DNA from 4 places in the Chitinophaga defluvii genome. Region 2 is predicted to be linked to each of the others. Evidence: riboswitches for the same ligand, from Rfam matches in the RefSeq annotation. Region 2 holds a riboswitch; each other region holds the start of a gene.
What was found. A riboswitch is a leader RNA that binds a small molecule or an ion and turns the genes downstream of it on or off. The one in region 2 is predicted to bind cobalamin.

Region 1 (2,194 bases), 1.7 Mb from region 2:
CCTTATATCTTCCTGCCACTGCACGGCTTCCCGGATCGCTGCTTTTATCTGTGCATCATAGTCCGCAGGTGTGATACTACCTTTTTTCAGATCGGCTCTTAACTTGCGGATCTCCGCCGTTTGTGGAAAAGAGCCTATTGTAGTAGTAGGAAACAGCGGGAGCTGCAGTACGGCTTCCTGGATCTGCTGCCTTATAGGAAAAGGATGGAGTCGTTGTGCATCTGCTGCTGTAATATTTTTTACCCGCTCTTTTATTGCCTGTTTATGAATCAGGGGAGAAGTTTTCCGGTTTTGCATGGCCTGCCTGTTGGCATCCAGTAAACTGTTGTCTCCTGCCAGTATATTTTTTAGTGCGATTACCTCTGCTACTTTCTGTTTGGCAAATGCCATCCATTGTTTGATTGCCGGGGAAAGCACCTGCTCGTCTGTTTCCAGATCCAGGTCGTATGGCGTGTGGAGCAGAGAACAGGAAGTGCTGAGCATGATTCGTGCGGCGCCTAATGCCTGCACAGCTTTTTGTATCAGTGATAAACTATCGTCATAATTGTTTTTCCAGATATTCCGTCCGTCTACCACACCTAGCGATAATTGCATGTGTGAAGGAAGCTGTGGGAGGATACTGTCCAGTTGTTCCGGTGCCCGTACCAGATCAATGTGCAGGGCCTGCACAGGCAATTGCAGCGCCAATCCTGTATTGTCCTGTAGCCCGCCGAAATAGGTGGTCAGCAATATCTTTAAATCAGGAACTGCCGCATTTATTTTCGTGTAGGCATCTGCATATAGTTCTTTATCCGCGGCTACCAGATCTGTTACCAGGCAGGGCTCATCTATTTGTACCCAGGTAGCACCGGCTCTTTGCAGTTCAGCGAGCAATTGGATATAAACCGGCAGGAGTTGTTGCAGCAGGATACCGTTGTTCAGTGCAGGGTCTTTTATTTTACCCAGTATCAAAAAGCTCAGTGGCCCTATTAATACCGGTTTGGTGTGGATACCCAGTCTTTTAGCTTCTTCAAATTCAAGCACACATTTTTTAGAGAGTAAGGTAAATTGCTGCTGTGTATCAAATTCGGGTACCAGGTAATGATAGTTGGTATCAAACCATTTGGTCATTTCCATCGCGGTGATATCCAGTCCATTTTTCTGATAGCCTCTGCCCATGGCAAAATACAGTTCCAGGCAGGCTGGGTCGGCCAGCTTTTGTTGCAGTGGTCTGAAACGTGCGGGGATCACACCCATGGCCAGGCACATATCCAGCATCTGATCATAAAAAGAAAAATCGTTGGAGGGGATCAGGTCAATACCTGCCTGTTGGAGGTGTTCCCAGTTTTGCTGACGCAGCAGCCGGGCGGTAAGCTCCAGCTTTTCTAAAGAGATCTTGCCTGTCCAATAGCTTTCGCAGGCTTTCTTCAATTCTCTGTTGCTACCAATACGCGGGTAGCCTGGAATGTTCGTAAACATACTTGCATGTTTTTAAAGGATACTAAAAATGTAAAGTGCTTTACAGCGGGTATGTTTTCGCGAAGAAAGATGCAGAGATATGAAGGGGCATACTTCACCCGGAGGGAAGCAGCAGTGTATTCAATGCCCTGTAAGCGCTTTGTTTCGCGAAAGCATACAGCAATTTGTTTGTGGCAAGTTTCCTGGCTTGTAACAGTTATGGTCGTCCTTCTCATCCGGATAATGTATCCCGACAATGGACATTGTTCATTGACCATAACCTTTTCAAAGGTTACTTACAGTTGCGCGTCAGCCCGTGATTTACACACGGTTCCTTTTTAATTCCGGCATAACAGCCGGACACCGCAAACAGCAATTGTGTTATAAAGAACCGGAGCAAATATAAGTAAGTTTCTCCTCAACATTGCCGTAACAGCTGTAAGTTGTATGGAAACCATTATCAGGCGGATAAACCTGTTTTTTTGCCTGTTTCCAGCATAAAATACTATTTTATATGCTTGTTTTATTGCTTTTGTGCTGTGTAAAAGTAGATAAGTGGAACAGATATTGTCTGTGGAATGGAAAGTTTGGTATATTATCCTACAGCAGCATAGCTGTTTGGCATATTTTGCTGTTTGCATGCCTTGTGAAGCAGATAAACAGAAAATATTACGGCAGCTCTTTGTAGTATGGAGCGTTTTAAGAGGTAAGAGGTAGGGAAACGGGCGCTTTTAAAAATTCCTTACGTTTGCAATAT
Region 2 (2,194 bases):
GACATCCTTACGGAAAGAGGATTGTATAAAGAGGTTTTCATCCCATTGTCTGTCTATATGGCCAAAAACACCTTTAACCACAAACCCGGGTAGGCCACGTTCTGCATTATAGTAGTAAACCTTAGTACTCCATTCGCCCTTGTCTATTATTCCGTTTAGTCCTCCTTCCAGTCTGAAGGCATTTACATCTCCGTTTTTTCTGATAGCGGTGGTATCGTATCCATTTTTCTTTTTGTACCTGAACTTATACCGGCCATGTGCCTGCGTCCATTCCGCACTAATGGTGCTGTTAATACGCCTGTTTACTTTTTGCTGCCATAACAGAGAGGGGTTGATCAACCCAAAGGAGCCTGTTTTAAAGGTGGCCCGCAGGTGCGTATGTTCCCCTTCGGTAAACCGGGGTTTAAGAGAAGTTAAATAGATGGATCCTGCAGAGCCATAGTCTTTGGCAGGCTGGAAGATGGTGCTTTTCTGGCCGTTATACAGGGCTATCTGTTCCATATTATCCAGGGAAAATTTCCCCAGGTCAATCTGTCCGTTTTGCGCATTGCCCAATTGTATGCCGTCATAAAAAACACCCAGATGGTTGGTGCCCATACTGCGCACATCTACTGTTTTTAAGCCACCTATACCGCCATAGTCCTTTATCTGAACGCCTGAGAAAAACCGCACAGCATCTGCTACGGAATGGCTGTTCAGCCTTTCCAGCTCTTTCCCTTCGAGTGTTTGTGCCGGTATTATTTCCTGAGCTGGACGCAGCCCCTTTACGGCAATTTCTTTCAGCTGTTTAATGGTGAGGCTATCCTTTTCCTGCGCGCAAACAGGCAGCACAAAACATACAAGTAAGCAAGCAAAGCCATATAGCTTTGCTACCCTTGAACGCATGCATTCATTGGTACACATATAAAACCTGTTTGATGTTACATCAAAATGGCTTTCGTAATTCGGGAAAATAATCGGAAAAAATGCTCAGGCAGCCTTAGCCGGCAGATCATTTAATTTCCAAGCTTCATTCCACGAAAGCTTAAAAACGATATTGCACGGCAGGTCTTCTGACTTATCTCTGTTTCTGGCGACCTTCCCATTGAAATCAACAGTGGTCATCTGGTATTGCCATAACATTAGCGAGACTTACAGCAGCGGGACTGTCCGGGATTTGCACCCGAGTTCCCTTTTAATCATTGAAGTCCGGAGCGGACAGCAATGAACCAATGCGGGGCAAAGGTAGGATTATTTAACTTAATTAGACAAGTTGATCATAATGGCTTGATAATTTAAGGAGGGAGCAGCCCGGCCTAACCGCTATGGTAAGTCCGGTTATCCCTGATGGTTAATTTATTATCTTTGCCCGATGGGTACACAAACTTTTTCGGAAGAGAACTATTTGAAAGCCATTTATCATCTGTGTGGCAAAGAAGAAGGGAAAGCCAGTGCTACTGGCATTGCAGAAGTGCTGGGGAATAACCCTGCATCTGTGATTGATATGCTTAAAAAGCTCACAGAAAAAAAGCTTATTCAGTACGATAAGAAAAAAGGCGCCCGCCTTTCCGAAAAAGGACAAAAAGCCGCCTTGCTGGTGATCCGTAAGCACCGCTTATGGGAAGTATTCCTGCAGGAAAAATTAGGCTATACCTGGGACGAAGTGCATGACATTGCAGAGCAACTGGAACATATTCATCATGAAGACCTGGCCGATCGCCTGGATAAATTCCTGGACTATCCTAAATACGATCCGCATGGCGACCCTATTCCCAAATCAGACGGACAAATACCTGCTGCTTCCAAAACAACCCTGATAGAAATAGAAGCTGGTAAAACCTGCCAGGTAGTAGGGGTAAGAGATACTTCCACCGCATTTTTGCAATACCTGCAACAGTTAAAAGTAGCCATTGGCACCAACATCACATTGATGGAGAAGATCGCATTTGATAATTCTGTGATCATAAAAATTGGAAAGGGGACTGCTACTACGGTATCCCAGAAGTTTGCAGAAAGTGTGCTGGTAATTTAAATACAATCCAATTATACCTGGCCGGCAAATAATAAGCAGAAACATGGCATTTGAAATAGATCAGCAAACATTACAGGACCTGGAACTGTTCAGAGAAGATAAGGGGATGCGCTCCATTTTCTCCCTGTTTAATAAAACCAGTACTCCAGGTGGAAAAGATAAGCTGAATGAAATGCTGGCCTC
Region 3 (2,194 bases), on a different contig from region 2:
ATCCTCCCTGTCATTGTGGTATCTCCTCTCTTGGTCGTGTTATATAATCGGATAAGATCCTTTCCTGTCAGAAATCCGGGATATACTGGTTCTGCCTCTGCATAGTTAACCAGCTGACGATAACGCACCGGTTGTCTTTTACTGCTGACTTGTCCTTGCAGTATAATTTCCCCTTCAAAAGGAATCAGGCCGGCCAGCATTTTCATGCAGGTAGTTTTGCCAGCTCCATTTTGTCCCTGCAGCCAATAAATCCCTCCTTTCAGCACTAGTTGGTCAATTGCCAGCACTTCGAAGGAGCCATAAAACTTTCTAACTTTTTGCAATGTGATAACTGGTGCCTGCATAAAAATAAATGTACAGTTTTCAGACTATTAATCCACTTTTCCCATGTCAAATAAATAAAATATATGCCCCATTCGCATTAAATATTTTCATCAATCAGGCAATTGAAAAATGGATGCACAAATGTGCGTTTCCCCCGGAACAAGGCATGTGTTTCGCGGCAAACCTAATGCTGTGCATACTTGCGAAATAGTTCACCTTTTTGTGAGATTCTTTTTCCACACCTGTTAAGAACTTTATCTCCCCTCCCTGTTAATCGTGCTTACATTTGCGATAGTTCTTACATTTTGCTGCTTTGGTTCCCGGTTGATACCGGGATTAATAGGGAATCGTGTGGAAATCACGAGCAGACGCGCTACTGTGATCCCGATTCCGTGCGCAAACGGTTTATGGTACCGGATACAAAGCCACTGTTTATCAATAGGTAAATGGGAAGGCATCCGGATACAGGGACAGCCAGGAGACCTGCCAAAACAGCCAAAATTTGTCAAAACCTTCGCGAGTTAAGGTATTGACGAAAGTGACATCCCCACCTCACAGTAGGATAGTTATCTTCCGTCGGGCCACCTTCTCTCTGCAGTTAACCATAAAATATTTTAACGTATGAACTACGAAAACGAAGTTTTACTCCGGGAGAACAAAGATCGGTTTGTGATATTGCCCATTAACTATCCCAAAATATGGGACATGTATAAAAAGCATGAAGCCAGTTTCTGGACGGCAGAAGAGATTGACCTGAGTGGAGATCTGAAGGATTGGGCCGGGCTGAATGATGGTGAACGTCATTTTATTTCACATGTACTGGCATTCTTTGCTGCCAGCGATGGTATCGTAAATGAAAACCTGGCTGTCAACTTCATGAGAGAAGTGCAATTACCGGAAGCTCGCTGCTTTTATGGTTTCCAGATCATGATGGAAAATATTCACTCTGAAACTTACGCACTGCTGATCGATACTTATGTGAAAGATCCTGCTGAAAAAGACAGACTTTTTCATGCCATTGAAACAGTACCTGCTGTTAAAAGAAAAGCAGAATGGGCATTACGCTGGATCGAAAACGGCAACTTTGCACAACGTCTGGTAGCTTTTGCGGCAGTAGAGGGGATTTTCTTCAGCGGCAGCTTCTGCTCCCTCTTCTGGTTAAAGAAAAGAGGATTAATGCCAGGCCTTACTTTCTCTAATGAACTGATCAGCCGGGATGAAGGATTGCATTGCGAATTTGCATGTCAGCTCTATAGTATGCTGGAACAAAAACTGCCGGAAGATGAAGTACGTGAACTGATCAGGGATGCAGTAGAAATTGAAAAGGATTTTATCGTGAACGCACTACCGGTAGACCTTATCGGTATGAATAGCCGTCTTATGTCTCAATACATTGAATTCGTAGCAGACAGATGGCTGGGCGAACTCGGATGTGCTAAAATGTTTAATACCCCCAACCCATTTGATTTCATGGAAATGATTTCATTACAGGGTAAAACCAATTTCTTTGAAAAACGCGTAGGTGACTACCAGAAGTCCGGTGTAATGGGCGGCGGCAGCAAAGAATCACAAACCTTTAGTTTAGAAGAAGACTTTTAAATAAGCCGTTAGCTATTGGCCATCAGTGTTTGGCTAATAGCTAACAGCCAAAAGCTAATCGCTATTTCTTTTACCCATTAAATTCAATACCCATGTTTGTCATAAAAAGAGACGGCAGAAAAGAAGCCGTTAAATTTGATAAAATCACTGCACGCATTGAAAAACTGTGCTACGGATTTAATCCGGAATATGTAGATGCCATTGACGTTGCTAAAAAAGTGATCCAGGGGTTGTATGACGGTGTAAGTACTACAGAACTGGATAACCTGGC
Region 4 (2,194 bases), on a different contig from region 2:
ATTTGGTAGGAAACGGACCTACAGGAATATAACTGGAATCTTTGGAGAGGTTACGTTGATTACGCTGATAGCTGTATACAATATTCCAGGATCCTTTTCCAAAATCCAGCTTGCTGCTGATGGCATTTTGTATGTACTTGTTATGTGCGTTGTAAGCCTTGTCATCAGTAAAAGCTCCTGCGTCCAGGTCTGTTTTGTAATCACTCAAATTGAGCATGTACTGCACCTTCCACCGGTCGGTAGCCTGGAAAGCCAGCTTGGCGAACACATTATTTTGCTTAAACCCGTCTTTATCAAAATCATTTTTGCCTAAAGAATCGTTTGCAGTAGAAAACCCGTCAGATTTTTGGTACTTGTATCCCAATATATAAGAGAACTTATTGATGGTGCCGTTCAGTGCAGCGCTACCCTGGTAGGTGTTGAATGTGCCATATGAACCATTGGCATAGATGCCTGCTTTCTTTTCACCTGGTTTTCTTGTAATGATATTAATCACACCGGCTACTGCATCGGAGCCATACAAAGTGGACTGGCTGCCTCTGAGTATTTCTATTCTATCGATCAGTTCCGGATTGATGAAATTAAGATCAAAGGAGTTGGCTATCTGGGAGGCGTCATTTACGGGGATACCATCTATCAATATGAGGGTATTACCAGTAACCCCACCACGGAGATATACTTCCTGGTTGTTACCTAATGGGCTTTCTGCACCATTGATCATTAATCCTGCCTGGTTGTTCAGAATAGCAGTTAATGATTTGCCACTGTTTTTTTCCAGGTAATCACGGGTAAGGACAGTGATCACTTTCCCCGTTTCTCCCTGTTTCTGGGCAAATTTGGATGCCGTGACGATCACTTCGTTTAAATGATTTGTTTGAGCAGTGTCTTGTGCGTTAGTGACAGTGTTGATGGTAAATAAGGCTGTAATAATAGCAGCGTAAGTGTAAAGATTCCGGCGCATAATACGGATAAGCGTTTTTTGATGAGTAAATGCGCGCTCCTGGGAGAAATAAATAAAGGAAAGAAAATAATGCCTGCAACAGCGTTAAATTCCTGGCTTTTCACCCGAAAGCACTGAATAAAATGGCAGGTGGCAGGTCTTCTGACTTACCCGCTTTCCTGGACCGCCTTCCCACACAGCATCAGCTGTGAAGTGACATAATTGGTCCGGAAAACCAGCTGTTCGGTAAAAACAGCGCGGGATTACAGCTACGGGGATAGTTCCGGAATTACACCGGATTCCCTTTTTAATGCGCCCGGTTTTACCCGGTAGCAACCAAATGCGCAGCAAACCTACGGCAATTTTGTGTAATGCACAAAGGGACTATGGGGGAGGGGCACTTAAAACCACTCTCTGCCACATCAGGTACCCCAAATAAAAAAGGTGCCTCAAAAGTAGAGACACCTTCCTGTTGTATTAATATGATGATCCTGTAACCGGGAAAGAATCAACCCGGCATACGGGAAATGTATTTATCCATTTCTTTGATCTGGCTAACGATTTGATCAGTGGTAGGCTTTTGTGCCTTAGCCCTGCGAAAATAATCTTTGGCAGATTTAAAGTCCCGGCGGCTCATCGCAATAGACGCTACGGTAAGCAATGCGGCGGCAGTATTTTCCTTATCAGGTAATCCCATGCGGATTGCCTTTTTCAGGTTCTGATCTGCCGTTTTCAGGTCGTTCTTCTGGTAAGCAATAGTACCCAGCTGAAAGTATTGCATCCCTTCATACTCTTTCATAGGGCTGCCGGATTTGATACTCTGCCGGATAGTGGCCTCAGCCTTGTCCAGATCTTTGTTGTACATCGCCATATTGCTCTGCATGAAAAAATAAACAGAACGGATAGGCTTGTATAATAATTTAGGAAATTTTACCTGGTTCATCAGCGCGGTAGCCTTTTCGATATCTCCGGCTTCTACTGCTTCCTGTACCAGGCGCATAGGTCCGAACATCAGGTGTGTAACCAGGCAGATCACGCCCAATACAAGCAAAATGGTAGCTTCCCACCAACCAATAGTAATACCCAGGGTAATACCCACCAGCAATAATAGGATACCAATTGGAAAACGGTATAGAATAAAAATGTTAAATGCTTTCATCCAAAAAAATATTAATCTGAGTTGTCGTTATCTTGCGCCACTGCCGCATGTGATGGGTTTATTGCAGGTTGTCACGCCTTACAATAACCCGGAGG

Region 1: linked by a shared signal. The riboswitch ahead of metE (5-methyltetrahydropteroyltriglutamate--homocysteine S-methyltransferase) and the one ahead of ABR189_RS07085 (TonB-dependent receptor) in region 2 are both predicted to bind cobalamin.
Region 3: linked by a shared signal. The riboswitch ahead of ABR189_RS26575 (ribonucleoside-diphosphate reductase small subunit) and the one ahead of ABR189_RS07085 (TonB-dependent receptor) in region 2 are both predicted to bind cobalamin.
Region 4: linked by a shared signal. The riboswitch ahead of ABR189_RS15205 (TonB-dependent receptor plug domain-containing protein) and the one ahead of ABR189_RS07085 (TonB-dependent receptor) in region 2 are both predicted to bind cobalamin.

Annotation. Positions count from the first base shown of each region.
Region 1 covers NZ_JBEXAC010000001.1:141,354-143,547, forward strand. The annotation lists gene metE (5-methyltetrahydropteroyltriglutamate--homocysteine S-methyltransferase) at 1-1,458, opposite strand, end outside; cobalamin riboswitch at 1,614-1,820, opposite strand; gene pepT (peptidase T) at 2,193-2,194, shown strand, end outside.
Region 2 covers NZ_JBEXAC010000001.1:1,880,827-1,883,020, forward strand. The annotation lists gene ABR189_RS07085 (TonB-dependent receptor) at 1-903, opposite strand, end outside; cobalamin riboswitch at 1,026-1,228, opposite strand; gene ABR189_RS07090 (metal-dependent transcriptional regulator) at 1,352-2,011, shown strand; gene ABR189_RS07095 (MutS-related protein) at 2,055-2,194, shown strand, end outside.
Region 3 covers NZ_JBEXAC010000002.1:3,149,494-3,151,687, reverse strand. The annotation lists gene ABR189_RS26580 (ABC transporter ATP-binding protein) at 1-344, opposite strand, end outside; cobalamin riboswitch at 622-829, shown strand; gene ABR189_RS26575 (ribonucleoside-diphosphate reductase small subunit) at 946-1,923, shown strand; gene ABR189_RS26570 (ribonucleoside-diphosphate reductase subunit alpha) at 2,016-2,194, shown strand, end outside.
Region 4 covers NZ_JBEXAC010000002.1:348,369-350,562, reverse strand. The annotation lists gene ABR189_RS15205 (TonB-dependent receptor plug domain-containing protein) at 1-961, opposite strand, end outside; cobalamin riboswitch at 1,076-1,296, opposite strand; gene ABR189_RS15200 (tetratricopeptide repeat protein) at 1,449-2,099, opposite strand.